2 regions of the Methylobacterium sp. V23 genome follow, and region 2 is predicted to be linked to the other one. Evidence: predicted binding sites of a transcription regulator. Region 2 holds the regulator's gene; the other holds the start of a gene.

Region 1 (15,464 bases), on a different contig from region 2:
CTTCCCGACCGGCATCGATCCGGCGGTGCTCGCCGCCCGCCTGTCGGACGAGCGCGCGCCCGACATCGTCGAGGCGCTCAACGACGAGGCCCCGGAGGTCGCCGCCGCAATCCTGCTCGGCCTGCCCGTGGAGCGGGCGATCGAGGTGCTCGACCAGCCCGAACTCGACTGCGCCGCCGACATCATCGAGATGCTGCCGCGCGATCGGGTCGCCTCCTACCTGTCCGGCATGTCCGCCGACCGCATCACCGACCTCTTCCGGGAGATCGAGGAGCCGGGCCGCTCGGATCTGCGCGCCCGTCTCGACGCGGAGACCCGGGGCGCCGTCGACCGGCTCAGCACCTACGGCGAGGAGACCGTCGGCTCGCTGATGACGACGGAGTTCGTCGCCGTGCCGGGCAACTGGACGGTGCAGCAGACCCTCGATCACGTCCGCCAGGTCGAGAAGACCCGCGAGACCATCTATGCGATCTTCGTCCTCGACCCGCGCACCCGGGCCCTGACCAAGGCGGTGCCCCTGCGCCGGCTGATCTCGGGCAATCCGGGCGACAACGTGCTCTCGGTGGCGCCGAACCGCCGGCCGCTGGCGGTCTCGCCCACGGCCAGCCGCGAGGAAGCCGCCCGCCTGATCTCGCGCTACGACCTCCTGGCACTCCCCGTCATCGACGCGGTCGGCCACGTGATCGGCATCGTCACGGTCGACGACATGATCGACGCGATGGTGGAGAAGCAGACCCAGGACGTGCAACGCTTCGGCGGCATGGAGGCCCTGCCCGAGCCCTACATGGACATCGGCTTCGGCACCATGATCCGGAAGCGGGCCGGCTGGCTCTGCGCCCTGTTCCTCGGCGAGATGATGACGGCCACCGCCATGCAGGGCTTCGAGGGCGAGCTCGAGAAGGCCATCGTGCTGACCCTGTTCATCCCGCTGATCATGAGCTCGGGCGGCAATTCCGGCAGCCAGGCCACCTCGCTGCTCATCCGCGCCCTGGCCCTGCACGAGGTGCGCCTGCGCGACTGGTGGCGGGTAGCCCTGCGCGAGTTGCCCACAGGGCTCGTCCTCGGCATGATTCTCGGGGTGATCGGCATCGTCCGCATCGTGGTCTGGCAGAAGACCGGCCTGTACGATTACGGCGAGCACTGGATGCTGGTGGCGGCCACCGTGGGAGCGGCCCTCGTCGGTATCGTCACCTTCGGCTCGCTCACGGGATCGATGCTGCCCTTCCTGCTGCAGCGCCTCGGCTTCGACCCCGCCACGGCCTCGGCCCCATTCGTCGCCACCCTCGTCGACGTCACGGGCCTCGTGATCTACTTCTCGGTGGCGATGCTGATCCTGCGCGGAACGCTGCTGTAGGCGGCCTCAGGCCCGGGGCCGGAGGCTCAGGTCGCTGAGCACGGAGGTGGCGAGGCGGTCCGGCCCGATCTCGTTGGCGGAGTAGCCGACGAGGGCGGCGAGGCTTTCGCGGGCCCGCCAGACCCGGCTCTTCACCGTGCCGATCTTGCAGCCCATCACCGTGGCGGCCTCGTCGTAGGTCATGTTGTCGATGGCCACCAGGGTCAGGGCCTGGCGCAGGGTCGTGGAGAGCCGCCCGATGGCGGCGTTGACGTCCTCCAGGTCGAGGACGGCGCCCTGGGCCGGCAGGGTCACCAGCTGGGCCGCATAGCTGCCGTCGCTGTCCTCGACCTCGTGCACGCGCTTGCGCTGGCCGGAATAGAACGTGTTGCGCATGATGATGGTCAGCCAGCCGCACACGTTGGTGCCGGGCGTGAAGCTCTCGCGGTACATCCAGGCCCGCAGCATCGTGTCCTGAACCAGATCGTCGGCCCGGGCGGCGTCGCGGGTCAGGGAGAGGGCGTACTTGCGCAGGCCCGCCGCATGGTCCTGGAGCCCTTGCCGGACCTCCGCCGTGAGGGTCTCGCCGCGGGCAGCCAGCACCGCCTCGAGGCGTGCGAGCAGGACAGCGAAGCGGTCGGGCTGGTCATCATCGAGGGAGGCGTAGGTCTCGCGCAGGTGCTGCCCGAGGGTCCGACGGATCGACGCCGTCAGGGGCGGGGCGTTCTCGGGAACGAGGCGGGTCGGTGCATCGGATCCAGATTGCGATGTCATCCAGTATCTTCTCATTCGGCCGGGAGAGGCATGGGCCCCATCCCCGTGGGTCCGAGAGAGTGTGCAAAACGAGGAACTCACTCGCATCAACACAGGTTAATGGGAAGACATTCAAAGGTTTCTGCACGAAATCGTACGCTCAAGCTTAGATTCAGCCTTAAAACCACAAAGTTTTTCTGTCGAGATACATTATAGAAATACGCAAAGAGCCCGCCACGGCTATTGCCGGGCGAGCCGAGTCCAGGGAGGAACGCATGATGCGTACACCTTCAACCCGGCAGGCGAGAGAGTGTTCACTGGCGCGTGAGCGCGAGATGGCGACGTCACAGCGCCATCGACCGTGGCCCGACGCGGCACGGCCGTCCGGGCGATGTCGTCGCAGCGAGGGTCGGCTGGGATCGAGCCCTGGGGTCAGGCGCCTTCGATCAGGCGGAGATACTCGGCCTCGGGCACGCCGTAGCTGTCCCCTGCGACGCCCAGAAGACCGGTGCGGTCGAGAACCCCGATCCGCCCGCGACGCGCCTTGATCAGGCGGTTGCCCTCCAGGAGCTGCAGGGCGAGGGTCACGGTGGTGCGCTGAACGCCCAGCATGAATGACAGGAAGTCATGCGTGACCGTCAGTTCGTCGCCGATGACCCGGTCGTGGCACATGAGCAGCCAGCGCGCGAGCCGGACCTCGATGTTGTAGCTCGCATTGGCGAAGGCGGTCTGCGCCGTCTGAACCAGTAGGGTCTGGACGAACCGCAGCAGCAGGTTGCGCAGCGCGAGGCTCTCCTCGGTGGCAGCCAGCAGCGCAGCGGCGTCGATGGCCAGCATCTCGCCGGCATTCTGGACGAAGTGGTCGTAGGGCGTGCGGTCACTCCCCAGGAGCACCGGAGCGGCCCCCACGACCCCTTCGGGCCCAATGATACCGACCTCGACCTTGCTCGTTCCGGACGTCGTGATCGACGCGTAGCCGGCCTCCTGGAAGTAGAGATCCTGGATCGGGCGATGTGGATAGATCAGACCCTGACGCAACTCCGTCGGCATCGAGCGCAGATGCGGTTGAAGCAAAAGGTAATCGCTTGGCGAGAGCCGTCTGAGCAAGCGGTTACGAACGGCAGATTGCTCTAGCAGCGACACGGCCCTGTCCCTTGGGGCAAGAGCACAAATAGTCTCTCACGGACCCATACTCAGGAATATATACAAGCGATTTCTCGACTATCTGTACGATGCGAGACAAAGGCAAGCCCAACAGGAGATCTGTCGGGTAGTCGACATTCCCCGAATGTCGGCCACCACACCAAGAGCGCAGAGCCCTGTCCGAGCTGGCTTTTTAGGATTTATTAACGCTGCGGATCGGGGAATATCGCGACCGGCCGCGTGTCTTGCGGTGGCGGTACGCGAGTCGACGGCTCGCCATCGATGCCCCTGCGGTCGCATCTCGGCAGGACCACGCGCAGGCGGAGCAGCCCGGAATCGGTTGGAGGAGGGGCAGGACGCCGTGACGGGTTGGGTGAACGAAGGACCTCAGGATCGGGCGCGTCGACGAGCGCCGGAGCATCGGCAATGAGTGCGTCGGGCGCGGGTCCGGAGCTGCCCCGCCGCTTAGCCTTGCGCGATGACGACGCTGTGACGGCCCCTCTGATCCGGAAGCTGGAGCGCTTCGGGGCCGTGTCGGCCGAGGATCGGGAGATCCTGACGCGCCTCTGCGTCCCCGTCGATCCCGTCGGACCGCGCACGGAGATCGCGCGCGAGGGCGAGCGTCCCGACAGCGTCTTCGTCCTCGTCGAAGGCATGGCCTGCCGCTACAAGCTGCGCGCCGATGGAACCCGACAGATCCTCGCCTATCTCGTACCGGGCGATTTCTGCGACCTCGATATCGGCCTGCTCGACCGCCGGGACCATGCGATCGCCAGCCTTTCGGCCTGCCGCATCGCGCGCATGGATCCTGTGCCCCTCGGGGACCTCGTCAGCCAGCAGCCCCGACTGGTCACGACCCTGCGGCGGGCGAACCTGGTGGACGATGCGACGCTGCGCGAGTGGCTCGTAAACCTCGGCTCCCGCTCCGCGATCGAGCGGATCGCTCACCTGTTCCTGGAGTTGCTGATGCGCCTGCGCGCCGTCGGACTGGCCCGGGGCGACGGCTACGACCTTCCGGTGTCACAGCTCGACCTGGCCGATACGACCGGCCTCTCGACCGTCCACGTCAACCGCACGCTTCAGGAGCTGAAGCGGCAGGGCCTGATCGAGCTGCGCTCGCGGATTCTGATGATCCGGAACGTCCAGCGTCTGACCAGCCTCGCCGGCTTCGATCCCCGCTACCTGTCGCTGAGTTCCACGGCGCTCCGCTAGGGTCCGGTCCGGCCACGGATCGCGGCCACAATCCTCCCAGCTGCAGCGCCAGGGGGTGTCACCTCGACCCTGCCGCCGAGCGACGCGCCCTCCGAGCTGTTCACCCAGGGCCTACGCCCCCCAAGGATTTCCAGGCTGTGCCGATCGCCGCGCGCCCGCGGCCGCGACCGGTGCAGCCAGTCGGCATCCGAAGCGAGCCGACCTCCCATGGGTAACGACGCTTCACCGCGCAGTCCGAAGAATACGCCAACAAAAAACCCACCTGTCCGGTCGGACGGGTGGGTTCTTTGCTTTTTCCGACCCCTCAGCGGAGGGGCAAAGGCAAGCTCTAGACGATCGGACGGGCCACCGGGTGGGCCGCGCGGATCTCCTCGGGAAGAGCCTGGAAATCGATGTAGCCGGCCTCGCGCGCCATCGCATCGAGGGCGGAGACTTCGTCGAGCGCGCTGCCGGTCCAGAGAACGGCGCCGTTCGACTGCTGACGGACCTCGAAAATGCTCATGGTTCGTTAACCCTCAACCGGGAAAGGTCTATAGTTGCTCTAACGTGACGACCGGCAAAAAGTTGCAACGTCTTGGACCCAGTGGGGGCGATTTAACCGCGACTGCCACGTCGCCGCGGAGATGCGCCATGAAATCGCCGGTCTCGCTCCGCATGGGCACGCTTTCCGTCCTCGTCGAGCGCCCTGTCATGCGACCCCCTCGGCCTGCGCCGTCCGGACAACGGTTCCGTTTCGCCCTCGCGGTGCTGGCCGGCGCCGCCGCGCTCGGCCCAATCGCGCGCGCGGCGGAGCCGGCGGCGGTTCCGGATCCGGCCGCCCTGGCACCGGCCGTGACGGTGGCCTCGGCGGTCGCTCGCCAAGTCGTGGAATTCGCCGTAGTGACCGGCACACTCGTCCCCCGCGACGAGATCCTGGTGGCACCCGAGATCGAGGGCCTGCGCATCACCGAACTTCTCGTGGAGGAGGGCGCCCAGGTCACGCGCGGCCAGCCTCTGGCGCGGCTCTCCCTCGAGATGATCCTGACCCAGGAAGCGGCCAATGCCGCCACCATCGCCAAGGCGCAGGCAGCCATCATCCAGGCCCGAAGTCAGATCGTGCAGGCCGAGGCGGCCCAGGTCGAGGCGAACCTTGCCCTTGAGCGCACCCGCAGCCTGATCCGCACCGGCAACGCCACGGCCGTGATCCTGGAGCAGCGCGTCTCCGCCGCTCAGGGCAACGAGGGCCGGCTCGCGGCCGCCCGCGGCGGATTGCAGCTCGCCGAGGCCGATCTCGCCACCGCGCGGGCTCAGGGCGCGGAAATCGCGTTGCGGCGCGCCCGAACCGAGATCCGTGCTCCCGAAGCCGGGATCGTCAGCCGGCGGACCGCCCGCGTGGGCGCCACCGCGACCGCAATCGGCGAGCCGATGTTCCGCATGATCGCCCGCGGCGAGATCGAACTCGAGGGTGAGGTGCCGGAAGTCTGGATGCCGCGACTGCACGTCGGCGATCCGGCCCGCCTGGACTGGGACGAAGGACGGACCCTGAAGGGACGGGTGCGGCGCATCGATCCGGAGATCGACCGCACGACGCGCCTCGGGCGCATCCGCATCGGCCTCGACCCCGATCCGGGCCTGCGCATCGGCGCCTTCGCCCGCGGCAAGGTCGAAGTCGCACGCCGCACCGGCGTCGCCGTGCCCCTGTCGGCGGTGCTCTACGGCGCCGATGGCGGCGCGAGCGTCTTCATCGTCGCCGGCGACCGCGTCGAGGCTCGCCGGATCGTGCCCGGCCTCGCCGCCGACGGCGTCCTGGAGGTGCGTGCCGGCGTCAAGGCGGACGAGGTGGTGGTGGCCCGTGCCAGCAGCTTCCTGCGCGACGGCGATCGCGTCCGACCCGTGGTTCCGCCCATCAAGGCGGCCGATGCCGCGACGCCTTCGGCGGCCGATGCCGCCCCCCGCTGATCGGACGATCCCATGCGCCTGAACATCTCGGCCTGGGCGATCCGGAAGCCGATCCCCTCCCTCGTCCTCTTCCTGGTGCTGGTGGTCCTCGGACTGGTCAGCTTCCGTGCGCTGCCGATCACGCGTTTTCCGAACATCGACATCCCCATCGTCTCCGTCCAGGTCTTGCAATCCGGGGCCGCGCCCTCGGAGCTGCAGACCCAGGTGACCAAGGTCGTCGAGGATGCGGTGGCGGGGGTGAAGGGCGTCAAGCACGTCATCTCGACGATTTCCGAAGGCGTCTCCAGCACCACGATCGAGTTCCGCCTGGAGGTGAACAGCGACCGGGCGGTCAACGACGTCAAGGATGCCATCTCGAAGGTCCGGGTGAACCTGCCCCGCACCATCGAGGAACCGATCATCAACCGCGTCGAGATCGCGGGCCTGCCGATCATGATTTACGGCGCCTCGGCGCCCGCGATGACGCCGGAGGACCTGTCCTGGCTCATCGACGACGTCATCGCCCGGCAGGTGCAGAGCGTGAAGGGCGTCGGGGGGGTCGAGCGCCTCGGCGGCGTCGCCCGCGAGGTTCGCGTGACCCTGAAGCCCGACCGCCTGCTGGCACTCGGGATCACGGCCGCCGACGTGAACCGGCAGCTGCGCCTGACCGCCGCCGACATGGCGGGCGGACGCGGCGAGCTCGGCGGACAGGAGCAATCCATCCGGACCCTGGCCGGGGCGGCGAGCCTCGACACCCTGGCGGAGACCTCGATCGTCGTGCCGGGCGGGCGCAAGGTCCGCCTCGACGAGCTCGCCACGCTGGTGGACGGCTCGGAGGAGCCGCGCACCTTCGCGCGCTTCAACGGCGAGCCCGTGGTGGCCTTCGCGATCTCGCGCTCCACGGGTGCCAGCGACGCGGAGGTCGCCGTCGGCGTCGCCAAGCGCATCGCGGAACTCGGCGGCCGCCATCCCGGCGTCCGCTTCGACCTCATCGACACCTCCGTCACCAACACGGTGGGCAACTACCACTCGGCGATGCTGAGCCTGGTCGAGGGCGCGACCCTTGCGGTGGTCGTGGTCTTCCTGTTCCTGCGCGACTGGCGTGCGACCCTGATCGCCTCGATCGCCCTGCCGCTCTCGGTGCTGCCGACCTTCTGGGTGATGAGCAGCCTCGGCTTCTCCCTGAACGCCGTCAGCCTGCTGGCGATCACGCTGGTCACCGGCATCCTCGTCGACGATGCCATCGTGGAGATCGAGAACATCGTCCGGCACATGCGCATGGGGAAATCCCCCTACCGCGCCGCCCTGGAGGCCGCCGACGAGATCGGGCTCGCCGTCATCGCCATCACGGCGACGATCATGGCGATCTTCGCCCCCGTCTCCTTCATGAGCGGCATTGCCGGGCAGTACTTCAAGCAGTTCGGTCTCACCATCGCGGCGGCGGTGTTCATGTCGCTCCTGGTGGCGCGCCTGATCACGCCCCTGCTCGCCGCCTATTTCCTGCGCGATCACGGCCCCGATCACACCCGCGAGGGCCCGGTGATGCGGGGCTACACCCGCGTGGTCGCCTGGTCGGTGCGCCACAAGTTCATCACCCTGGTGCTCGGGCTCGTCTGCTTCGCCGGGTCGATCCTGTCCACGGGCCTGCTGCCGGCGGGCTTTCTTCCCGCGGAGGACGCCGCCCGCACGATCTTCGTGGTCGAATTGCCGCCGGGGGCCCGCCTCGCCGATACCACGCAGGTGACGGACGCTCTCGTGGAGCGCATCCGCGCCCTCCCGGAGGTGCGCAGCGTCTTCGTTGACGGCGGCCGCCAGCTGCCCGCGAAGAAGGAGGTCCGGCTCGCGACCTTCACCATCAATCTGACGCCGAAGAACACCCGCCATCGCACCCAGAAGCAGGTGGACATCGCCATCCGGGCACTCTTGCACGACGTGCCCGACATCCGCTTCTGGGCCCTGCGCGAAGGCGGCCAGCGCGACGTCACGCTGATCGTGTCCGGCCCCGACAAGACCGTGGTGGCGGAGACCGCGGCCAAGCTCCAGCGCGAAGCCGCGGGCGTGCCGCACCTCGTCAACGTGCTCTCGACGGCCCCCCTGGACCGCACCGAGATCCGCATCCGCCCGAAGGCCGGGGTCGCGGCCGATCTCGGCGTCACGACCGACCTCATCGCCGAGACCGTCCGGGTCGGCACGATCGGCGACATCGGGGCGAATCTGGCCAAGTTCAACACCATCGATCGACAGGTGCCGATCCGGGTGCAGCTGCCCGAGCGCCTGCGCGGCGACCTCTCGCAGATCGAGACCCTCAAGGTTCCGGTCAAGGGCGGCGCGGCGGTGCCGCTCTCCACGGTGGCCGATCTCACCCTCGGCCGCGGCCCGACCGCCATCGACCGCTACGACCGGGCCATCCGCGTCGCCCTGGAGGCCGACATGGAGGGCTCGGACGCGCTGGGTGCCCTGATCAGCGCCGTCCTCGCCCTGCCCACCGCCAAAGACCTCCCGCCCGGGGTCACGATCCGCCAGACGGGCGACGCCGAGGTGATGGGGGAGGTCTTCGAGGGCTTCGCCCTCGCCATGGGTGCCGGCCTGATGATGGTGTTCGGCGTGCTGGTGCTGCTGTTCGGGAATTTCCTGCAGCCGCTGACCATCCTGTTCTCGCTGCCGCTCTCCATCGGCGGCGCGATTCTCGGCCTCCTGATCTTCAACAAGCCGATCTCGATGCCGGTGGTGATCGGCATCCTGATGCTGATGGGCGTGGTGACCAAGAACGCCATCATGCTGGTGGACTTCGCCGTGGAGGAGATGGCCCGCGGCGTCGACCGCGCCACCGCGATCATCGATGCCGGTCGCAAGCGCGCCCGCCCCATCGTGATGACGACCATCGCCATGGCGGCCGGCATGGTGCCCTCGGCCATGGCGCTCGGCATCGGCGGCGAGTTCCGCGCGCCCATGGCCATCGCGGTGATCGGCGGCCTGATCGTCTCCACCGGCCTGTCGCTGGTCTTCGTGCCGGCGATCTTCGTCCTGGTCGACGACCTGTCGCGCCTCTTCGTGCGGGTCTTCGGTCGCTTCGTCGGACGCGTGGACGAACCGACGGAGGGGGCGTTCGCGCTGCCGCCGACCCATTCAGCCAACGACGCGAAGCCGATCCTGCCCCCGCGCATCGCCGCCGAGTAGTCCGGCGGCAGGGGTGCGAAACGAAAAGGCCCGGACCTTCCGGTCCGGGCCTTTTCGTCAGCGCTCTCGCACTCGCGGGGAAGCTCAGCCCTCGCTGCGGGCGGCCAGGCGGCTCGCGGCGAAGCAGAGCCCGCCGGCGACGATGAAGAGTACCGCGAAGGTCTTGACGGTGGCGTAGAACAGCGTCGGCTCGATGCCCGCATCCGTGTAGAGCACGGCGCAGATGGCGGTGATCGGCAGCAGCAGCAGGATCAGGAGGGGGGTCAGCGGGCTGTTCATGGGCGGGTCTCTCAACCTCTGTCGGACCCGGCTTACCGGTCCCTGTGGCGTTTGCTGCGCCCCTCATAGCATCGCCCCGCACCCGGCGCCAAGCTGGATCGGCTACGCTTTCCTGCGGTCGATGAGCCCGGATCAGGCGGGGATCCGCACCGTGGCGCGCAGGCCCCCGAGCGGGCTGTCGTGCAGGCTGACATCGCCACCATGGGCGCGGGCGATGTCGCGGGCGATGGAGAGCCCCAGGCCGGAGCCGCCCGCATCCTGGCGCGCATCGTCGAGGCGTACGAAGGGCTTGAACACCTCCTCGCGCTGGTCGAGCGGGATGCCCGGGCCGTCGTCGTCGATGGAGACCAGGAAGGCCCTGGCCTCGCGCCGGCCCGTGATCGCGACGGTCTCGCCGTAGCGGGCCGCATTCGCCGCGAGGTTGAAGAGGCAGCGCCGCATGGCGTCGGGCCGCAGGGTCAGCTGCGGACGGTCCTCGAGCTCCACCGCCTCCACGTGGGCCCCGAGGCGCTCGACGTCGGTGCGCAGGTCCTCCAGGAGCGCGCGCATGTCGGTGGGCACCGCCACCTCGCCCGAATCACCGCGGGCGAAGGCGAGGTAGGCCTCCAGCATCCGGCTCATCTCGTCGACGTCGCGTTGCAGGTCCTCGACCTCGGGCGTCTGCTCGACCAGGGCGAGGGAGAGCTTGAATCGCGTGATGATGGTGCGCAGGTCGTGGCTGACCCCGTTGAGCATCGTCGTGCGCTGCTCCATCGCCCGCTCGATGCGCCGCTTCATCTCGATGAAGGCATGGCCGGCCTGGCGCACCTCGCGAGCCCCGCGGGGCCGGAACTCGATCTCCCGGCCCTTGCCGAAGCTCTCGGCCACGGCGGCCAGCCGCAGGATCGGCTTGATCTGGTTGCGCAGGAACAGGATCGCGACGCCGAGGAGCACCAGCGACGAGCCGCTCATCCAGAGCAGGAAGATGTGCGAGTTCGAGGCGTAGGCCATGCTGCGCCGCGCGGTGACGCGCATGACGCCATCGGGAATCGCGACCCGGATCTCGATCAGGCTGGAGCGGCCGACGGTGTCGATCCAGTAGGGCCGGCGGATCTGGCGTCGGATCTCCTCGGACAGGGCCTCGTCCAGGATCGAGAAGAACGGCCGCGGACCGGCCGGGGGGAGCTTAGCCCCCTTCAGGATGTCGACGTCGAGGTTGAGCCGGTCGTTGGCGATCCGGGTCAGGGTCTCGGAATCCTTGTCCTGCGGGTAGCTCTCGTAGATGTCGATCAGCGCGGCGACGTCGGCGGTGACGGCGGAGGACAGGCGGCGCGTCACGAGCTGCCAGTGGCGCTCCATGAAGGTGTAGGCGATCACCGACTGGAGCAGCACCACCGGCGCGATGATGATGATCAGCGATCGCGCATAGAGGCCCTTGGGCAGGACGTCGCCGATGGCGCGGCTGACGATCCGCCACATCCGCCCGGGCCGGGGCAGGGCGGCGAGGCGGGTCGCCGTGCGCTGGAGGAGGCCGGTGGCGGCCATGGGCTCAATCGACCGCGAGGCGGTAACCGACGCCCCGCACCGTCTGCAGGAACAGGGGATTGGCCGGATCGACCTCGGTCTTGCGGCGCAGGCGGTTGATCTGCACGTCGATGCTGCGCTCGGCGGCGAGGCCGCCGCTCCCGGCCAGGGCCTCGCGCTCCACGTTGCCGCCGGCGGCCTGGGCCAGGATGGTGAGGATCTCGCGCTCGCGCTCGGTAATCCGGATCAGCTCGTCCTCGCGGCGCAATTCACCGCGGTCGATCCGGTAGGCGAAGGGGCCGAAGGTCACGGTGTCGTGGCTCTGCGCGCGCCCGCCGGCCTCGTCGCGCCGCTTGATGATGTTCGACAGGCGCAGGATCAGCTCGCGCGGCTCGAAGGGCTTCGGCAGGTAGTCGTCGGCGCCGATCTCCAGGCCCATGACCCGGTCGTTGGGGTTCGAACGGGCGGTCAGCATCAGGATCGGCACGCGCGAGGTCTGGCGGACCTCGCGGGCGTAATCGAAGCCGCTCTCGCCCGGCATCATCACGTCGAGCACGAGGGCATCGAAGACGAAGCACTGCGCCTTGGTACGCGCCTCCGGCACGTTTCCGGCGGCGGTGACGCGAAAGCCCTGCTCGTAGAGGAAGCGGGACAACAGCTCCCGCACCCGCCGATCGTCATCGACCACCAGGATGTGCGGCGCGTGGTCGGGAAGCTCGGCGGTCGGGCGCGTCCCGGGCGTGGCCATCAGGCGGCCTTCCGGGCGCGCCGGGACATCAGGCGCTGCACGGCCGCGCGCGCATCCGGCTCGATCATGCCGAAGAGAAAGCTCTCGGCGGAGAGGGGGGCCTCGCCGCCGCGCTCCGACGCGGCGAGAGCGCGGGCCACCCGCCGGCTCTGGACCCGCATGAGGTCGCCGGCGAGGTCCGCCCCGGCCGCGGTGCAGAACAACAGCCGCTGGCGCCGGTCGCTGGTGCCGGTCTTCTGCGCGATGTAGCCCTGCTCGATCAAATCCTTCAGCACCCGGTTGAGGCTCTGCTTGGTGATGCGCAGGATATCCAGGAGTTCGGCGATCGTGAGACCTGGATAGCGGTCGACGAAGTGCAGCACCCGGTGGTGGGCCCGGCCGAACCCGTACTGGGCCAGGATACGGTCGGGGTCCCCGACGAAATCCCGGTAGGCGAAGAACAGGAGCTCGATGAGGTCGTCGCCGGAGCCGGAGGACGGCCGCGGCGCCTCGGCGTCGGCATCTCGCATCGCGTGGGCAGTCACGTCTCGGGAGACCTCGATTTACGTCAGCGATGTTGACATGTTCCAGCCCCGACGCGACCCGTCAAGCCTGCGCCTTCGCTGACGGGTGACGGCATCGCGTGCCCTGTTTCCCCGCCCGACTCGGGTGATCACCGGGATCGCCTTCGCCTTCGTCTCCAGGCCTCGCCGACCCTTGAGACATTTGACCACGGGACGACCGGCTTTTGCCGGCGCAGGCCCAGGAACCGGCTCCCAGGCCCCGCGTTCACTAGAACATTTCGTGAACCAAAGGATTCCAACATGGCCGGTACCCAGGCGAGCAAGTCCCAGACCTCCAAGTCGGAAACTTCCAAGTCCCAGACCTCCAAGGCGGACGAGAACCCCAAGACCGATCCGAAGGACGTCTCGAACCAGATCAAGGATCCGAGCGAATGGACCACCGGCGGCGAGCCGATGACCGGCGCGCAGGCTTCCTACCTCAAGACCTTGTCCGAAGAGGCGAAGGATCCCGAGGCGTTCGATCCGGAGCTCGATAAGGCCGAGGCATCCCAGCGGATCGACGCCCTGCGCAAGGAATCGGGCAAGGCCTGACCGCCGCGTCGGAAGCCGCCACGATATTCTGGCGGTTTCCAAGATTTGAGACGAAGGGAACCGTCGGGCCGGGGTTTGCTACGTCCAGCCTGACGGTTTCGGCGTGCCTTGGACTTCGACGATCCGTTTAAGTCCTCCGCAAGGAAACTCGCGTAGCGTTCCCGACGATCGACGTCCGCGAGAGATATCCTGGGGCCATGACCGAACTGGATCTCGAACATGCCAGGGTTCGGCGGAAATTTTCGACGCGGCACGATCTTCAGATCCTGACCCGCCGCTTCTGCAAGGATACGTCCGGCTCGACGGCCCTCGAATACGGCTTGATCATGGCCCTGGTCTTCTTGGCGATCGTGACCGCGATGCGGTTCTTCGCCGATCAGACGAATGCCATGTACAATTACATCGGTGCCGCCCTGACCCGGTCATCCTGAGATCGGATCTGCGAGCAGACCGCGCATCTGGGGAACCATCCAGCGGATTCGACTTACTCCCTCGTAAGTCGGAAGGCCAAGCACTTCGCGCGCCAAGCGACCCCAATTGCAGTCCCAAGGTCGGACGCAGGACCGGAACCCCACCGCTGTAGAGATCGCGAGCGCTCCGCAGGTCAGGAGAGCGAACGCTCCCCGCGCTGCACGGCCTTCAGGTGAGCAGCATGCCGTACCGGGCCCACTTTCCCGGGACCGCCATTGCGCCTTCTCTGTCATCGAACTGCGCCGACACGCCACGCGGCGACCGGCAGCTCCGGTCGGTCCAACCACCGGGCGACACCCCGACCGGCACCAACCCGACCCACTTCTTGAGGTGGCTTACGGCTACGCTCGCGGCAGATGATCGATCACGTTCACGTCAATGATCCGGATATACCAGACATTCGCTGGACCCGGTCGGAACCGGCCTTCGCGCAGGCAGGTTACGGCCGGACTTGATCGGAGTGGATGGAAGTCCCGGTGACACTCGGCGTCGACAGGCATGAACTCCAGCAGATCGTTGCCGGACTGAGCGAGGGCGTGATCCTGGTGGAGCCTGACCAGACCATCGCCTACGCCAACGCGGCGGCGCTGGCCATGCACGGCGCCGAGAACCTGGAGGAACTCGGCGGAACGGTCGATGCCTACCGTGAGCGCTTCGCGCTGCGTTACCGCAACAACCATGCGCCGAACCAGTATCCGATGGAGCGGGTAGTCTCCGGCGAACGCTTCCACGACGTCATCGTCGAGGTCACGCGCACCGACCGTCCCGATGCCGACTACGTGCACTCGTTGCGCAGCTTGGTTGCGACCGATCGCGAGGGCCAGCCGAGTTGCCTCGCCCTCATCCTGAAGGACGTCTCCGACCAGTTCGAAGCCGAAGCGCGCTTCGAGGCCACCTTCAACGCCAATCCCGCACCCGCCGTGATCTGCCGGCTCGCCGACCTGCGCTTCGTCAAGGTCAACCTCGGCTTCCTGGAGATGACCGGGTACACCCGCGACGCCGTCATCGGCCGCAGCGTCTACGAGGTCGACGTGCTGGCCAACGCCCGCAACCGAGATCTGGCGATCTCCCGGCTCAACGAGGGCGGCACCATTCCGCAGATGGAGGCCTGCCTCGACCTGCCCGATGGCGGCACCCGCTTCGTCATCGTGGCCGGGCAGCCGATGGAACTCGGCGACGAGCCCTGCATGCTCTTCACCTTCGCCGACCTCGAACTGCGCCGGAAGGCCGAGACCGCGCTGCGTCAGAGCGAGGAGCGCTTCGCCAAGGCGTTCCGCCTGACCCCTGTGCCGACCCTTCTGGCCCGCGCCAAGAGTCTGACGATCACCGGCGTGAACGAGGCCTTCACCCGCGTCTTCGGCTTCGGCCCGGAGACGGTCACCGGCCGCACGCCGGGCGACCTCGACCTCTGGGTCTCGGAGCCCCAGCGGGACCGGTTCGAGACAGCCCTGGCGCGCACCGGCTACGTCCTCGGCCTGGAGGTCTGTCTGCACCACGAGGATGGGAGCAGCCTCGATTGCCTGGTCTCGGCGGAGCGGGTCGAGATCGGCGCGGAGGTCTTCGTCCTCCTGGTTCTGCAGGACATCACCGAGCGCAAGCGAACCGAGCGCGAATTGTTCGAGGCGATCGAGGCCGTGATGGCCGACACCTCCTGGTTCAGCCGCGGACTGATCGAGAAGCTCGCTCATCTGCGCCAACCCGGTGCCGGCCATCAGGATGCGGTCTCACCCAACATGACGGTGCGCGAGCGCCAGATCCTGGACCTGATCTGTGCCGGGCTCTCGGACGAGGTCATCGCCAAACGGCTGAACCTGTCCAAGAACACGGTGCGCAA
Region 2 (15,464 bases):
GTCGCCCTGTTCCTGCGCCGGGTGGCGATCGGGCTGCTGCGCGGTGCGCCCCTCGACGTCGAGCGCTACGGCGCCCGTATGCGGCTCTACCCCTACAACAACAACTGCGAGAAGAAGGTGCTCTTCACGCCGCAGTTCTTCGATCCGGAGGAGCGCGAACTCCTCCGGGCGAAGCTGCAGCCCGGCTGCACCTTCCTGGATATCGGCGCGAATATCGGCGCCTACGCGCTGTTCGTGGCGGCCTTCGCGGGGCCGCGCGCCCGCATCCTCGCCGTCGAGCCGCAGCCGGACGTGTTCGACCGCCTGACCTACAACATCGGTCAGAACCCGTTCGGGACGGTCAAGGCGGTGGCCTGCGCGGTCGCCGACAAGGCCGGCGAGCTCACCCTGTTCGTCGACCCTCGCAACCGAGGCGAATCCAGCTTGAAGATCGTCGGGACGAACGAGGGCGCGCAGATCCGCGTGCCCGCCGTGCCCCTGCTCGATCTCGCTCGCGGAGAGGGCATCACCCGCATCGACGCGATGAAGCTCGATGTCGAGGGCGCGGAGGACCTGATCCTCGAACCCTTCCTGCGCGCCGCGCCCGCAAGCCTCCACCCGCGACTGCTGATCGTCGAGAACGGCACCGACCAGTGGCAGATCGACCTGCCCGCCTTGCTCGAGCAGCACGGCTATCACCGGATCGCCCGGACCCGCCTCAACCTGATCTTCGAGCGGGCCGACTGAGGGGTCCGATCGGTCCTCCCAGGAGGCGCGCCCTAGAGCACCGGAATGGCATCCGCCACGGTGATCCCGGCAGGGTCGATGCGGCAGCGATGGGCGTGCACCACGACGCCGGCGGCCCGAGCCGTCTGGAGCGCCCGGTCGAAGGCGGGATCGAGGTCCCGGGCGGCGTCGAAGCGATCCGCCCACATCTGCACCACGATGATGACCATGGCCCGTCCCCCGGCCTCGACGACGGCCGCGAGGTCCATCATGTGACGGGCGCTGCGGGCGGCGACGCAATCCGGGAATTCCGCAAGGCCGGGCCGGCGCATCAGGTGGCAGTTCTTCACCTCGACATGGCAGGGGGGCACCCCCTCCCCCGTGGCGAGGAAATCGACGCGGCTGGCCTGGGCGTAGCGGACTTCGGGGCGAAGGTTCGTGTAGCCGGCGAGGGACGGCAGGCCGCCGGCGGCGAAGGCCTCCGCCACCAGGGCGTTCGGCCGCATCGTGTTGATCCCGACCCATTGCCGGCCGCCGGGCAGGTCCGCCTCCACCAATTCCCATGAGAAGGGCAGCTTGCGCGTCGGGCTGCGGACGTCGGACAGCAGGGCGCGCGCGCCCGGCACGGCAAGTCCCAGCATCGCCCCCGGATTGGGACAATGGGCCGTGATCAGGGATCCATCGGCAAGCTGAAGATCGGCGAGAAAGCGCTTGTAGCGCCGCACCAGGCGCGCCTCGATCAGGGGCGAAGGGAAGCGCATCGCAGGTCCGGGTTGAGAAACAGGTTGATGCAGGCTCCCGTCGGCGGGGAATCAGGCCGTGGTGAGGCGCCCGGGCTGGTCAGTGCTGACCGGATGCGACAGACTTCGCGGGGCGCGCCCGGGTCGATGACCGGGAAAGCCGTTGTCCGTCCGCGAGGCCGCCATGTTCAATGTGTTCGATCTCCTTCAGGCGCAGGGGGGCGCCAGCGCGCAGGGTTTCGGACGGCAGTTCGGCTTGTCGCCGGAGCAGAGCCTGCGCGCGATGCAAGCCCTGCTCCCGGCCTTGACGATGGGGCTGCAGCGGAACGTCGCCCAGGATCCGACCGGCTTCGCGCATCTCTTCAACCTCGTTGGGCCTGCCGCGTCGAAGGCGTCGAGCGCCACGCCGCAGATGGACATGCTGGTCCAGCAACTCTTCGGCTCGCCCCACCTGAGCCAGGCGGTTCTGCAACAGGCCGCCGCCGTCAGCGGCGTCGCGATGCCGGCCCTGAAGCAGATGCTGCCGATCATGGCGGGCATGGTGGTGGCGGGGATCGTCCACGTCATGATCAACCAGGCGCCCGCCGCAGCGCCGGCGCCGCGCGCGGAGGCGAACCCTTTCGGCTTCCCGCCCAATGCCTGGTCGGAGATGATGCAGGTGTTCCTGAAATCCGGCGGCAGTGCCCCGGAGCCCGCGGCGCCCGCGCCTCAGGTCCGGCCGCGCCCAGCGCGGCTCGCGGCCTCGTCCCGGCCCGAACCGGCCGCGCCGGACACGTCCTCCGCGGAAGCGCCCTTCGACCTGATGCAGCAGATGTTTCAGACGGGCCTGGAGGTACAACAGGAGAACGCCCGCGCGATGCAGCGCCTGTTCGATACCTTCTGGCACGATCCCCGCGACCCGACCGAGACGGCCGGTCACGGGCCCGGCGATCGGCCCAAGACAGGAGGCACCGGGCAGCGCTAGCCGAAGCCGGCATGTGCGGAGACGCAGGCGATCGCGGAGACGCGGGCAATCGACTGACCTGAAGCGTTGCTGTCGAACTCAACACCGCGTTCCACAATCCCCATCGCGCCATTGCGTTGGGCAAGGGGCCTCTAGACAGGAACCCTTGCAGAACACTTACGGAACGTTTAACGTGTTCGTGGTTTGTTTCTGGTGCCACCCGCCGCGATCCGTGGCCCTAACGAAGAGTGCCCTGCATGTTGACGCGTAAGCAGCTGGACCTGCTCCAGTTCATCCAGCTCCGGATGCGCGAGAGCGGCGTTCCCCCGTCGTTCGACGAGATGAAGGACGCTCTCGACCTGAAGTCGAAGTCGGGCATTCACCGCCTGATCACGGCCCTCGAGGAGCGCGGCTTTCTGCGCCGGCTGCCCAACCGGGCGCGGGCGATCGAGGTGATCCGGATGCCGGAGAGCCTGGGCGGGAATTCGGGTACCCCGCGCACCGCACCGGCCCCCGAGGTTCGACGCTTCACGCCGAGCGTGGTCGAAGGCGGTAAAGGCAAGGGCCTGCCGGCCGGCGCATCGGTCTCCCGCCTGCCGACCACGCAAGCCACCGACGAGAGCGGTCGGGCGGTGACCATCCCGGTGATGGGTCGGATCGCGGCGGGTACGCCCATCTCGGCCATCCAGGAACAGAGTCATTCGGTGACGATGTCACCCGATTTCCTGGCCGGTGGCGAGCATTACGCCTTGGAAGTGCGCGGTGATTCGATGGTTGATGCCGGCATCCTCGACGGCGACCTGGTCGTGATTCGCAAGCAGGATACGGCCAATACGGGCGACATCATCGTGGCGCTCATCGACGACGAGGAAGCCACGCTGAAGCGCCTGCGCCGGCGCGGCTCATCCATCGCCCTGGAAGCGGCGAACCCGGCCTATGAGACGCGGGTCCTCGGCCCGGATCGGGTGCAGATCCAGGGACGGCTCGTCAGCCTCGTGCGCCGCTACTGAAGGATTTCTCCGTTCGGTTGTTCACCGGCAGGGTCCAACGGATCGTCGGTGCGCTCGGGGATCGCCGGTAGAGCCGTCGCCGACGGTGGCGACGGTTGCGGGCGTGGTCCCGTCTGATCCGACGGCGGCGGTGACGGGGTTGCACGCCATGGCACGACGTCGCCGGGATGCTTCGCGGTGACGAGGGTCGGCCCATCGCAGGTGAAGCGGATGGCGGTTGCGCCGTGCGATCCCAGGAAATCCCGGTCGACGACGATCGGCGCGGCACAGCCTGCGGGTGCGGATTGCCGGGTGATCAAGATCGTGGCCCGGGCGCAGTCCTCCCCGAGGGCGCGCTTGTCGGTGATCAAGGCGAGCACGCGGCCGTCCGGCGTTGTGAGGGTACAACCCAGGCCATCGCAGCGTGAGCCCTGATACCCCGCGATGTCCTGCACCCTCCGATCGTCGCCATCGGCCTTGAGCCATTGCGCCAGCACGAAGGGGAGCGGCCGTCCAAGGGTGGCGAGGCGCCCGTTGCGCTCGCGGATGGCTGCGCCTGCCCCCTCACGATCGATGTAGATGTCGTAGCGGTCCGGGGCGGCGGCACAGGCCAGGCCGATCGCTGCCGGGATGAGGCCGAGCCAGCGCAGCGAAGAGGCCGGAAGCGTCAGGACGATCAGGGCCACTGCCAGAAGGCCGAGGGCGCCCGTGCCGAAGGCCGGGACCACCACGACGGCGTGTCCGAAGCCCGCAATCCAGGTGGAGATGGCGAGCATCCCCCGCACCGCGAGGCCCATCGCCCACCAGACCGGCTGATCCAGTGCGAACGGATAGGCCAGGATCCCGAGAACCGCCGACGGCATCACCGCCAGGGAGACCAGCGGCAGGGTGAGCGCATTGCCCACCAGCCCGAAGGGCTGCACCGTCTGAAAGTGATAGGTGGCGAAGGGCGCGGTGGCGATCTGGGCCACGAGGGTCGTCGCCAGGGTGCCGATGACCGCGGTGGTCACCAGGGCGAAGATCCGGGGGAGCGGGCCGGCCCCATCGCGCTGCAGCGCGCGTCCCGCGATCAGCGGCGCGCAGGCGATCAGGCCGGCGACCGCCCCGAACGACATCTGGAAGCTCGGGCCGAGGAGGCCGTCCGGCTCGCGGGCCAGGGCGATCAGGGCGGCGATGGCCAGGTTGCGCATGCTGAGCGCCGGGCGGTCGACCAGGATCGCGCCGAGCATCACGAGGGTCATGATCAGCGAACGCTCGGCGGCGATGTCCCAGCCGGAGAAGACGCAGTAGGCCGTGACGCCCACCATGGCGACGGCAGCGGCGATCTTCTTGATCGGCCAGTGCAAGGCCGCGAACGGAACGACGGCCAGGAGTGCCCGCACCAGCCAGAACACCACGCCGGCCGCCAGGACCATGTGGAGGCCCGAGATCGACACGACGTGGTAGATGCCGGCGGCGCGGAGGATGTCGTTGGTCTCCGGGCTGATCAGGCCGCGCTTGCCCGTCACCAGGGCCGCGGCCACCGCCCCGGCTTGGCCTCCGTTGGCGTCGGTGATACGGCGCGTCAGGGCGTTTCGGGCCGCATCCACGGCCGCAGCGAGGCGAACCTGCCAGTCCGCCGGCTCGGCTGACGGCCGCAACGCGACCTTGCCGACGAGGGAGCCCACCGCGCCGATCTCACGGAAGAAGGCATCCCGGGCGAAGTCGTAGCCTCCGGGGCGGGCGGCCTCCGGCGGCGGAAGCAGGCGTGCGGTCGCGGCGATGCGGTCGCCCGGCTTCAGGGTGTTCGCCTTGCGATAGGACACGCGCACCCGGACCGGGCGGACCTGGGCGCCGAGAGTGCCGAAACTCTCGACGCGGATGATCAGGCGTGCCCCCTGCTCCCGCTCGTCCAAGCCTTCGATGGTGCCCACCAGCGGACCGATCGTGGTGCGGGCGAGGATCGGCCCGTCGACCCAGCGGACCCGCGCCGCGGCGGCGGCGAAGCCGAGGAGCGCGGCCATCGCGGCGAGCACCAGGGCCAGACCGAACGGGCGCGCGACGAGGAACGGCGTCGTCGCGGCGAGCAGCGCTGCGGCTGCGAGGGGCGCCAGGAGCGACGGTGTCCCCTGCGTCCCGAGAAAGTACACAAGGATGCCGCCTCCGAACGCGACGGCGAGCCAGGGGAACAGCCGACGCTGCTCGATCTCCCGGCGCCAGCCCGCGCGGAACCAGTCCAGGATCAGCCCGGCGCCCGGTCGACGCGCCGCGAGGTGGCGCGTGATGCGCCCCATCGCCGCCGCCGCACGCGCCTGCGCCATCGCGAAAACCTCCGGGCGTGCGTCCCGGACCGAAAGCGGGCGAGACGCCCTGCAATCTTAGGAACAGGACGATTTCTTAACGCGTGCCCGCGCGCATGCTACACGCGCGGTTCCGGGCCGGTCGATCCGCTTCTCGCCCGTATCACGAGCCATTCAAGTCCAGATTGATGTCGTCAGCCGTCGTCACGCGTTTCGCGCCCTCGCCAACGGGCTACCTCCACATCGGCGGGGCTCGCACGGCCCTGTTCAACTGGCTCTATGCCCGCCGTTTCGGCGGCCGCATGCTGCTGCGCATCGAGGACACCGATCGTGAGCGCTCGACGCAGGGCGCCATCGACGCGATCCTGGACGGCATGCGCTGGCTCGGGCTCGATTGGGACGGCGATGTCATCTACCAATACGCCCGTGCCGCCCGTCACCGCGAAGCCGCCGAGGGCCTGCTGGCCTCCGGGAACGCCTATCGCTGCTACGCGACGCCCGAGGAACTAACGGCGATGCGCGAGGCCGCACGGGCGGAGGGGCGTCCCCTGCGCTACGACGGCCGCTGGCGCGACCGCGACCCGTCCGAGGCGCCCGCCGGCGTGAAGCCCGTGATTCGCCTGCGCGCGCCGACCAGCGGCGAGACCGTGGTGGAGGATGGCGTCCAGGGACGGGTCGTCTGGCAGAACAAGGATCTCGACGACCTCGTCCTGCTGCGTTCGGACGGCAACCCGACCTACATGCTCGCCGTCGTGGTGGACGACCACGACATGGGTGTCACCCAGGTGATCCGCGGCGACGACCACCTCACCAACGCGGCGCGCCAGCGCCAGATCTACGATGCCCTCGGCTGGGAGGCGCCCGCCATGGCGCATATCCCGCTGATCCACGGCGCCGACGGCGCCAAGCTGTCGAAGCGCCATGGCGCCCTCGGCGTCGACGCCTACCGCGACCTCGGCTACCTGCCGAGCGCCCTGCGCAACTACCTCGTACGCCTGGGCTGGAGCCACGGGGACCAGGAGGTGTTCTCCACCGAGGAGATGATCGCCGCCTTCGACCTGAAGGCCATCGGGCGATCGCCGGCGCGCTTCGACTTCGCCAAGCTGGAGAACCTCAACGGCCTCTACATCCGCGGCGCGGCCGATGCGGACCTCGTCGCGGCCATCGACGACGTGTTGCCGGCGCTTGGTCCGGCCCGGGGGATCGCGGTGCCCATGAGCCCGGCCCTGCGCGAGACCCTCACCGCCGCGATGCCGGGCCTGAAGGAGCGGGCCAAGACCCTCGTCGAGCTGCTGGACAGCGCGTACTATCTCACCGCGGCCCGACCCCTGGTGCCCGACGAGAAAGCCAAGGGCTTGCTCGGTGACGAGGCCCGGACGCGCCTGGCCGCCCTCTTGCCGGCCCTCGCGGCGTTGCCCGACTGGACCGCCGCCGCCACCGAGGGCGCGGTCCGGCAGTTTGCCGAGGCGAATGGCCTGAAGCTCGGCCAGATCGCGCAGCCTCTCCGGGCGGCGCTCACCGGCCGGGCGACCTCGCCGCCGGTCTTCGACGTCATGGCCGTGCTCGGCCGGGAGGAATGTCTCGGCCGGTTGCGCGACCAGGTCGACTGACACGCGCACGGCACCCATGGGGCGGTTCGTTTTGGCGTTTGGAGGGGAAGAATGACAAATCGGCCCGGATCTCGCTTCGACGTCGAGGTGAGCCGGGCCGTCGGTTGATGACGGTCCGCCGATCCGCTACCCCCATGCTCGTGTGAGCAAGTGCAGCATGCGCTGCCTTTGCACCCCGGACCCGGGTGGTCGATTGCATCGCCACGCGGGCCGACGCCGCCCCGCTGCCACGAAAGGGTCCAGGTCTCCATGAGCGCCTCCAGCACGATCACCGTGGGCGACAACCACGTCGAACTTCCGATCAAGACCGGCACCATCGGGCCGGACGTGATCGATATCGGCAAGCTCTACGCGAAGACGGGCAAGTTCACCTTCGATCCCGGCTTCACCTCTACCGCCTCCTGCGAGTCGAAGATCACCTACATCGACGGCGATGCGGGCATTCTCCTCTATCGGGGCTACCCCATCGAACAGATCGCCGAGCACGGCGACTTCCTCGAAACCTGCTACCTGATGCTGTTCGGCGAGCTGCCGACCCCGTCCCAGAAGGCGGATTTCGACTACCGCATCACGCGCCACACCATGGTGCATGATCAGATGAACCGGTTCTTCCAGGGGTTTCGCCGCGACGCGCACCCGATGGCGATCATGGTCGCCTGCGTCGGTGCCCTCTCGGCCTTCTATCACGACTCGACCGACATCTCGGACGACCAGCAGCGCATGGTCGCGTCGATGCGGATGATCGCCAAGATGCCCACCCTGGCCGCGATGGCCTACAAGTATTCGATTGGTCAGCCCTTCGTGTATCCGAAGAACGACCTCGACTACACCTCCAATTTCTTGCGGATGTGCTTCGCGGTTCCGTGCGAGGAGTTCAAGGTCAATCCGATCTTCGCGCGCGCGTTGGACCGGATCTTCATCCTGCACGCCGATCACGAGCAGAACGCCTCGACCTCGACCGTGCGTCTCGCGGGCTCCTCGGGTGCCAATCCCTTCGCCTGCATCGCGGCCGGCATCGCCTGCCTCTGGGGACCCGCCCATGGTGGCGCCAACGAAGCGGCCCTGAAGATGCTCGAGGAGATCGGGCACCCGGAGAACGTGGCCAAGTACGTGGCCAAGGCCAAGGACAAGAACGATCCCTTCCGCCTGATGGGTTTCGGCCACCGCGTCTACAAGAACTACGATCCGCGCGCGCGCATCATGCAGAAGACCACCCACGAGGTGCTGGGCCAGCTCGGGATCAAGGATGACCCGCTGCTCGAGGTCGCGGTGCAGCTGGAGCAGATCGCCCTCAAGGACGACTACTTCATCGAGAAGAAGCTGTATCCAAACATCGATTTCTACTCGGGCATCACCCTGAAGGCGATGGGCTTCCCGACATCGATGTTCACGGTGCTGTTCGCCCTGGCCCGCACCACCGGCTGGATCGCCCAGTGGGCCGAGATGATCGAGGACCCGTCGCAGAAGATCGGCCGGCCGCGTCAGCTCTACATCGGACCCGACAAGCGCGAATACACCCCGATCGATCAGCGCGCCTGATCGACGTCACGTCTCGCCGGACAGGCTCCGGCGAGGCGTTGGTTGCCACCGAACGGCGAGGCCGGGGCGAACCGCGACCCGGACCGCCCTAATGCGGGCGGGCACGATCGACGATGGCGCGGGCGGCCGCGAAGGCCGCGTCGGCATCGAGGTCCGTGGTGTCGAGAATGACGGCATCGGTCGCCGCCTTCAGGGGCGCCGTGGAACGCTGCGCATCCCGTGCGTCGCGCGCGACGATATCGTCGAGAATGGCTCCCAGGCTCGCGGCTTCCCCGCGGCGCAGCAATTCGAGGTGCCGGCGCCGGGCGCGTTCCTCGGGAGCGGCCGTGATGAAGAGCTTCACCTGGGCGTTGGGGCAGACCACGGTCCCGATATCGCGTCCATCCAGCACCGCGCCGCTGGCGTCGCCGGCAAAGCGCTGCTGCCACGCCAGGAGCGCGGCCCGCACGGCGGGAACCGCCGAGATGCGCGAGGCTGCCTCGCCCATGGCGCGCTCGCGCAGGCGCGGATCGGCGAGCCGGTCCGCGATCAGGCTGGAGGCGGCCCGCGCCGCGGCCTGATGATCGTCGAGGCTGCGCCCCGAATCGATCACCGTCAGGGCGACCGCCCGGTAGAGCAGGCCGGTATCGAGGTGCGGAAGGCCGTAATGGGCGGCCAGGCGCTTGGCGAGTGTGCCCTTGCCCGAGGCGGCGGGGCCGTCGATCGCGATCACCATCGGCATCGCGCTCAGCCCTCGATCCGGCCGCCGAGGTCCTGCATCGTCGGCAGGAAGCTCGGGAAGCTCGTGGCGATCATCGCGCCGTCATCGACCGTGACCGGCTCCCGGGTGGCGAGGCCCATCACCAGGAACGCCATGGCGATCCGGTGATCGAGATGGGTTGCCACCGTGCCGCCGCCCCGTGCCGGTTCGCCGGTGCCGTGGACCACGAGATCGTCCCCCTCGACGACGTAGGCGACGCCGTTGGCGCTGAGGCCGTCCGCCACCGCCGCGAGACGGTCGGATTCCTTCACCCGCAGTTCGTGCAGGCCGCGCATCCGCGTGGTGCCCTCCGCGAAGGCGGCCGCCACGGCGAGCACCGGGTACTCGTCGATCATCGCCGGCGCGCGTTCCGGGGGGACGTCGACGCCCTTGAGGCGGCTTGCCCGCACGCGCAGGTCGGCGACGGTCTCACCGCCCTCCTCCCGCTCGCGCAGGCGCTCGATCTCGGCGCCCATCTCGATCAGGGTGGTGATGAGGCCGATCCGCAGGGGGTTCATCATGACGCCTTCCAGCGTCACCTCGGAGCCCGGGACGATCAGCGCCGCGACCAGGGGGAAGGCCGCCGACGAGGGATCGGCCGGCACGACCACCTTGGTGCCCCGCAGTGTGGGCTGTCCCGTGAGCGTGATCGTCCGCCCGTGTCCGTCGGGGCCGTGCGGCGTCACCGTGACCTCGGCGCCGAACAGGCGCAGCATCCGCTCGGTGTGGTCGCGGGTGGCCGCCGCCTCGATCACCGTCGTGGTCCCCGGAGCGTTTAGGGCGGCCAGCAGCACCGCCGACTTGATCTGCGCCGAGGCCACGGGCGTCTCGTAGGTGATGGGGATCGCCTCGCGGGGGCCGCGCAGGGTCAGGGGCACGCGGCCCCCCGCCTCCTCGCTCACCACCTCGGTCCCCATCCGCACCAGCGGATCCAGGATGCGGCGCATCGGCCGCTTGCGCAGGGAGGCATCGCCATCGAAGGTCGCGGTGACGGGCTGGCCGCCGACGACGCCCATCATCAGGCGCGAGCCGGTTCCGGCATTGCCGAAATCGAGCACATCCTCGGGATCGCTGAGACCGCCGATCCCGACGCCGCGCAGGCGCCAGCGCCCCTCGCCCACCCGCTCCACGTCGGCCCCGAGGGCCTTGGCGGCGGCCGCGGTGCGCAGGACATCATCGCCCTCGAGTAGGCCCTCGACATTGGTCTCGCCGATGCTGAGCAATCCGAGAATCATCGCGCGGTGCGAGATGGACTTGTCCCCCGGAGGCCGCAGGCTGCCCTGGAGGGGCAGGCCCGCATGAGCGGTCAGGGGGTGTGGCGGGGAATCATGGGACACGGGCGTCGACTTTTCGGCTGGGCGCAGGAGCGCCTGCGGGCTGGGCAGGCGCGCCGATCATGGCGCCGGTTAACATGCGTCGCCGCTGCCGTCATCCGATGGGCGTGCATCCCGGACGGTCCGGCCCCGAAAACGCTCGTGGACGGCCGAATACGGGCGCAGAACCTACGCAATCCGCAAGAGAATTTGACAGGAGCGTCCCACGCGACTAACGGGGCGCCTCTCCCAAAAGATCGCACGTACTAGAGGTTCGCCCGTGGCCAGACCGGAACTCGGCTTGAAGCGTCAATGCATGAGCTGCGGCGCCAAGTTCTACGACCTCGACAACGATCCGCCGACCTGCCCGAAATGCGGAACGATCTATCAGGTCGCGGCAGCGTCGAGCCGCGCCGCCCCGGCCCTCGCGGCCCGTGCCAGCGCCGTTCCGGCGGATGACGACGAGGATACGGACGCCGAGAAGGGCGGTCCGGAGATCGTGTCCCTCGACGAGGTCGAAGCCGCCGAGGATGACGCGGATACGACGACCGAGGACGTCGACGGCGACAGCAACGACGATACGGATGACACCTTCCTCGAGGAAGAGGACACCGGTGACGACGACGTGGCCGACCTGATCGACGGCGATATCGAGAACGACGAGGAAAGCTGACGCGCGAGCGCCGCCTCCGCCCGCCGTCAAAAAAGTTTGCCGGCGGGGCACAAAGGGGGTTGAGGCTGCGGACAAGCCCCAGTACATGACCGCTATCGGCGGCGGGCGACGCGCCCGCCGACGAAGACCACCCCGGGATTTCCAGATGTCCGGTGTGTTGAGAGTGGGGCCTTAGCTCAGCTGGGAGAGCGCTTCCATGGCATGGAAGAGGTCATCGGTTCGATCCCGTTAGGCTCCACCAACTCTCTCTCAGACGACGATCCCGCGCATTGCCGCCGCCGCTCGATGCATCCGCGTCGCGCGGTTTCGTGCATTTGGCCCCTGTATGGCGAACGCCTCACGATCGGTGAGGAAATCGCCGGGGCCGCGAAATAGGGGTTGAGGCGGCGGCCCGATCCCAGTATGCCACCGCCATCGCCGGTGCGGCTTAGGCCTCTCCGGTGCGGACGACCACCTCGGGGGATCCAGAACCCGGGTGTTGAGAGTGGGGCCTTAGCTCAGCTGGGAGAGCGCTTCCATGGCATGGAAGAGGTCATCGGTTCGATCCCGTTAGGCTCCACCAAACTTCCCCGCGACGTCTTCCCCGCGACGTGCCCCGACATCGACGTAGACCTTTCCGCACGTGCTGCGTATGGCGGTGCGGTGCGCGCCCGTGCAGCGGCCACGACGGTGCGCGGTGCGGGTGAATTGGACGTGGTTCGGTGTTCATGGCGACGTCCCTCCCCGGCGACCCGGGCCCGACCCCTGCTGCGGCGACCCTCCTCGGAGACCTGTGTGACCGCCTCCGGGCCGGGCCGAGCGCCACGGCGGTTCTGGAGGACTGGTGCCGCGCCCGAGGGCTCGCCCAGGCACCAGGCCTCATCGCGCACCCCGTCGCGGCACCGGAGCGTCCGGCGAGCCCGGCGCAGCGGGAGCGCCTCGCCGTGCCGCGCGACGCGCTGGTGCGCTACCGCCGGGTCCGCCTGACCTGCGGCGCTCTTGTGCTGTCGGAGGCGGAGAACTGGTACGTCCCATCGCGCCTGACGCCCGCGATGAACCGGTTGCTGCAGACCAGCGAGGTGCCCTTCGGCCGCGTCGTGCACGACCTGTCGCCCACGCGCCGCAACCTGTCCCTGCGCCTCCTCCCTGCGGGGGACCGTCCGGACACCGCCGGGCTTGCCGAGCCGCTCTTCGCGATCGAGGCGCTCCTGCTGCGGGCGGATGGACAGCCTCTCTGTGAGGTCGGCGAGGTCTATACCGGCGCCGTCCTGGCCCGTCCCTGAGGCGGCGCCGCCACCGTCCTGGCCCGCCCCCGAGGCGCTGCCGCCGCCGTCCTGGCCCGTCCCCGAGGCGGCGCCGCCGCCGTCCTGGCCCGTCCCCGAGGCGGTGCTGCCGCCACGGCCGACCGAAGGTCTGGCCAGTGCGGAAGGCGCAGGCTATGCCCCTCGCCCGATCAACGCGAAGGGCAAGGACTTCCTACATGGCGATCACCGGACGGGTGTTGCGGAGCGCAGGCTGCGGATGGGCGATCGCTCTTGTGCTGGGCGGCGCGGCCTCGGCCCAGCAGGGGCGGGACGCCACGGGGCTTTGGCTGACGGAGACCGGGGTTTCGAAGGTGCGGATCAGCCGCTGCGGCAACGGCTATTGCGGGACGCTGGCGAGCGTCGCGGGTCCGGGGCTCGACGCGAAGAACCCTGACCCGTCCCTGCGCTCCCGCAGCCTCGTCGGCGTGCAGATCATGAACACCCGTACCGCCGGCGCGAGCGGCTACGAGGGCACGCTCTACAATCCCAACGACGGCAAAACCTACGCCGGCACCCTGACGATCAAGGGGCCGGACATCGTCGAGGTCTCGGGCTGCGTGATGAGCGTGTTCTGTAAGAGCCAGACCTGGAAGCGCGTGAACTGAGCGCTTGCCGCCCCTCCGGACGGGGTGGAGGGGCGGTCTCGTGAGAATCAGGCTGTGAGCGCGGCGCGGATCGCGTCGATGGCCGCCTGGGCCCCCGCGCCCTCGGGGCCGCCGGCCTGGGCCATGTCGCGGCGTCCGCCGCCGCCCTTCCCGCCGAGATGCCCCGCACCGGCCCGGACCAGGGCCACGGCGTCGTAGCGCTCCGTCAGGTCCGGGGTGACGCCGACCACGAGGCCGGCCTTGCCGTCGGGGGCGACGCCCACGATCGCGACGATGCCGGAGCCCAGGCGGGTCTTGCCCTCGTCGGCGAGGCTCTTGAGATCGCGCATCTCGACGCCCTCGACCACCCGGGCCATGACCTTCACGCCGGCGATCTCGGCGATGCCGTCGTCGCTGCCCGCTCCCGCGCCGCCCATGGCGATCTTCTTGCGCGCGTCGGTCAGGTCGCGCTCCAGCCGGCGGCGATCCTCGATCAGGGCCGCGAGGCGGTCCGGCACGTCCGCGGTGGCGGCTTTCAGCAGCCCGGCGATCTGGGCAAGCGTCCGGCTCTCGTCGGCGCGGTGGCGCCGCGCGGCGTCCGCGGTCAGGGCTTCGATGCGCCGCACGCCGGCACCGACCGCGCTCTCGGCCACGACCGAGACCTGGCCGATCTCGCCCGTGCGTCCGGCGTGGGTGCCGCCGCAGAGCTCCACCGAGAAGGCCTTGGAGCGCCCGCCCGCGCCCGCGACCGGCGCGCCCATGGAGACCACGCGGACCTCGTCGCCGTACTTCTCGCCGAACAGCGCGCGAGCGCCGGATTCGATCGCCTCGTCCACGGCCATCAGCTTGGTGACCACCGGCGTGTTCTGCAGCAACACGGCGTTGGCGATGTCCTCGACGGCGCGGATCTCGGCCTCGTCCATGGGCTTCGGGTGGCTGAAGTCGAAGCGCAGGCGATCGGGGGAGACGAGGGAGCCCTTCTGGGCGACGTGGTCGCCGAGCACCTGGCGCAGGGCCTCGTGCAGCAGGTGCGTCGCCGAGTGGTTGGCCCGGATCGCGGCGCGGCGGCCATGGTCGACGGCGAGCTCCACGGCCTGATTGAGCGACAGCGTGCCCTCGTCCACCGTGACGTGGTGGACGAAGAGCTCACCGAGCTTCTTCTCGGTGGCGGTGACCCGCGCCGTCAGGCCGGCCGCCGACAGGGTGCCGCTGTCGCCCACCTGTCCGCCGGACTCGCCGTAGAACGGGGTCTGGTTGACGAGGACGAGGCCGGTTTCACCCGCCTTCAGGCTCTCGGTCTCGGCGCCATCGCGCAGCAGGGCGGTGACGATGCCCTCGGCGCTCTCGGTCTCGTAGCCGAGGAACTCCGTGGCGCCGACGCGCTCCTTCAGGCCGTACCAGACCGTCTCGGTGGCGGCCTCGCCCGAGCCCGTCCAGGCGGCGCGGGCGGCCTTGCGCTGGCGCTCCATGGCCTGGCCGAAGGCGTCCGTGTCGACGCCGATGCCGCGCGCCTTCAGGGCGTCCTGGGTCAGGTCGAGGGGGAAGCCGTAGGTGTCGTAGAGGGTGAAGGCCGTCTCGCCCGAGAGGTTCTGGCCGCTGCTCAGGTCACGGCTCTCGGCGTCGAGGATCGCGAGGCCGCGCTCCAGGGTGCGGCGGAAGCGGGTCTCTTCCAGGCGCAGGGTCTCGCCGATGAGGCCCTCGGCGCGGGTCAGTTCCGGATAGGCCTGGCCCATCTCGCGCAGGAGTGTCGGCACGAGGCGGTACATCATCGGCTCGCGCGAGCCGAGGAGCTCGGCGTGGCGCATGGCGCGGCGCATGATGCGGCGCAGGACGTAGCCGCGGCCCTCGTTGCCGGGCAGCACGCCGTCGGCCACGAGGAACGCGGCGGCGCGCAGGTGGTCGGCGATGACCCGGTAGGAGGCGACGTTGCCGGGCTCGGGCGGGCGACCGACCGCGTGGCTGACGGCGTCGATGAGGGCGCGGAAAAGGTCGGTGTCGTAGTTGCTCTTCACCCCCTGGAGGATCGCCGCCATGCGCTCCAACCCCATGCCGGTGTCGATGGAGGGG

Evidence for each region. The regulator LexA, encoded in region 2, represses DNA repair genes until DNA is damaged. The targets are predictions, from matches to a motif close to TGTTCNNNNTGTGTTCNG.
Region 1: the regulator LexA is predicted to act here: its motif matches at 12,838-12,855, upstream of CRT23_RS06715 (DUF3072 domain-containing protein).

What each region holds. Positions count from the first base shown of each region.
Region 1 covers NZ_PDHT01000005.1:1,189-16,652, reverse strand. The annotation lists gene mgtE (magnesium transporter) at 1-1,354, shown strand, start outside; gene CRT23_RS06760 (sigma-70 family RNA polymerase sigma factor) at 1,361-2,107, opposite strand; gene CRT23_RS06755 (Crp/Fnr family transcriptional regulator) at 2,519-3,229, opposite strand; gene CRT23_RS06750 (Crp/Fnr family transcriptional regulator) at 3,656-4,441, shown strand; gene CRT23_RS28390 (hypothetical protein) at 4,770-4,943, opposite strand; gene CRT23_RS06745 (efflux RND transporter periplasmic adaptor subunit) at 5,072-6,379, shown strand; gene CRT23_RS06740 (efflux RND transporter permease subunit) at 6,392-9,535, shown strand; gene CRT23_RS06735 (hypothetical protein) at 9,620-9,814, opposite strand; gene CRT23_RS06730 (ATP-binding protein) at 9,947-11,272, opposite strand; gene CRT23_RS06725 (response regulator) at 11,343-12,065, opposite strand; gene CRT23_RS06720 (MarR family transcriptional regulator) at 12,065-12,574, opposite strand; gene CRT23_RS06715 (DUF3072 domain-containing protein) at 12,869-13,159, shown strand; gene CRT23_RS06710 (Flp family type IVb pilin) at 13,357-13,590, shown strand; gene CRT23_RS06705 (helix-turn-helix transcriptional regulator) at 14,107-15,464, shown strand, end outside.
Region 2 covers NZ_PDHT01000017.1:22,192-37,655, forward strand. The annotation lists gene CRT23_RS16625 (FkbM family methyltransferase) at 1-726, shown strand, start outside; gene sfsA (DNA/RNA nuclease SfsA) at 759-1,466, opposite strand; gene CRT23_RS16635 (DUF937 domain-containing protein) at 1,630-2,409, shown strand; gene lexA (transcriptional repressor LexA) at 2,646-3,398, shown strand; gene CRT23_RS16645 (ComEC/Rec2 family competence protein) at 3,392-5,677, opposite strand; gene gltX (glutamate--tRNA ligase) at 5,845-7,266, shown strand; gene gltA (citrate synthase) at 7,516-8,805, shown strand; gene cmk ((d)CMP kinase) at 8,894-9,526, opposite strand; gene aroA (3-phosphoshikimate 1-carboxyvinyltransferase) at 9,532-10,881, opposite strand; gene CRT23_RS16670 (TIGR02300 family protein) at 11,138-11,530, shown strand; tRNA gene CRT23_RS16675 (tRNA-Ala) at 11,696-11,771, shown strand; tRNA gene CRT23_RS16680 (tRNA-Ala) at 12,017-12,092, shown strand; gene CRT23_RS16685 (hypothetical protein) at 12,238-12,792, shown strand; gene CRT23_RS16690 (DUF2147 domain-containing protein) at 12,990-13,418, shown strand; gene alaS (alanine--tRNA ligase) at 13,466-15,464, opposite strand, start outside.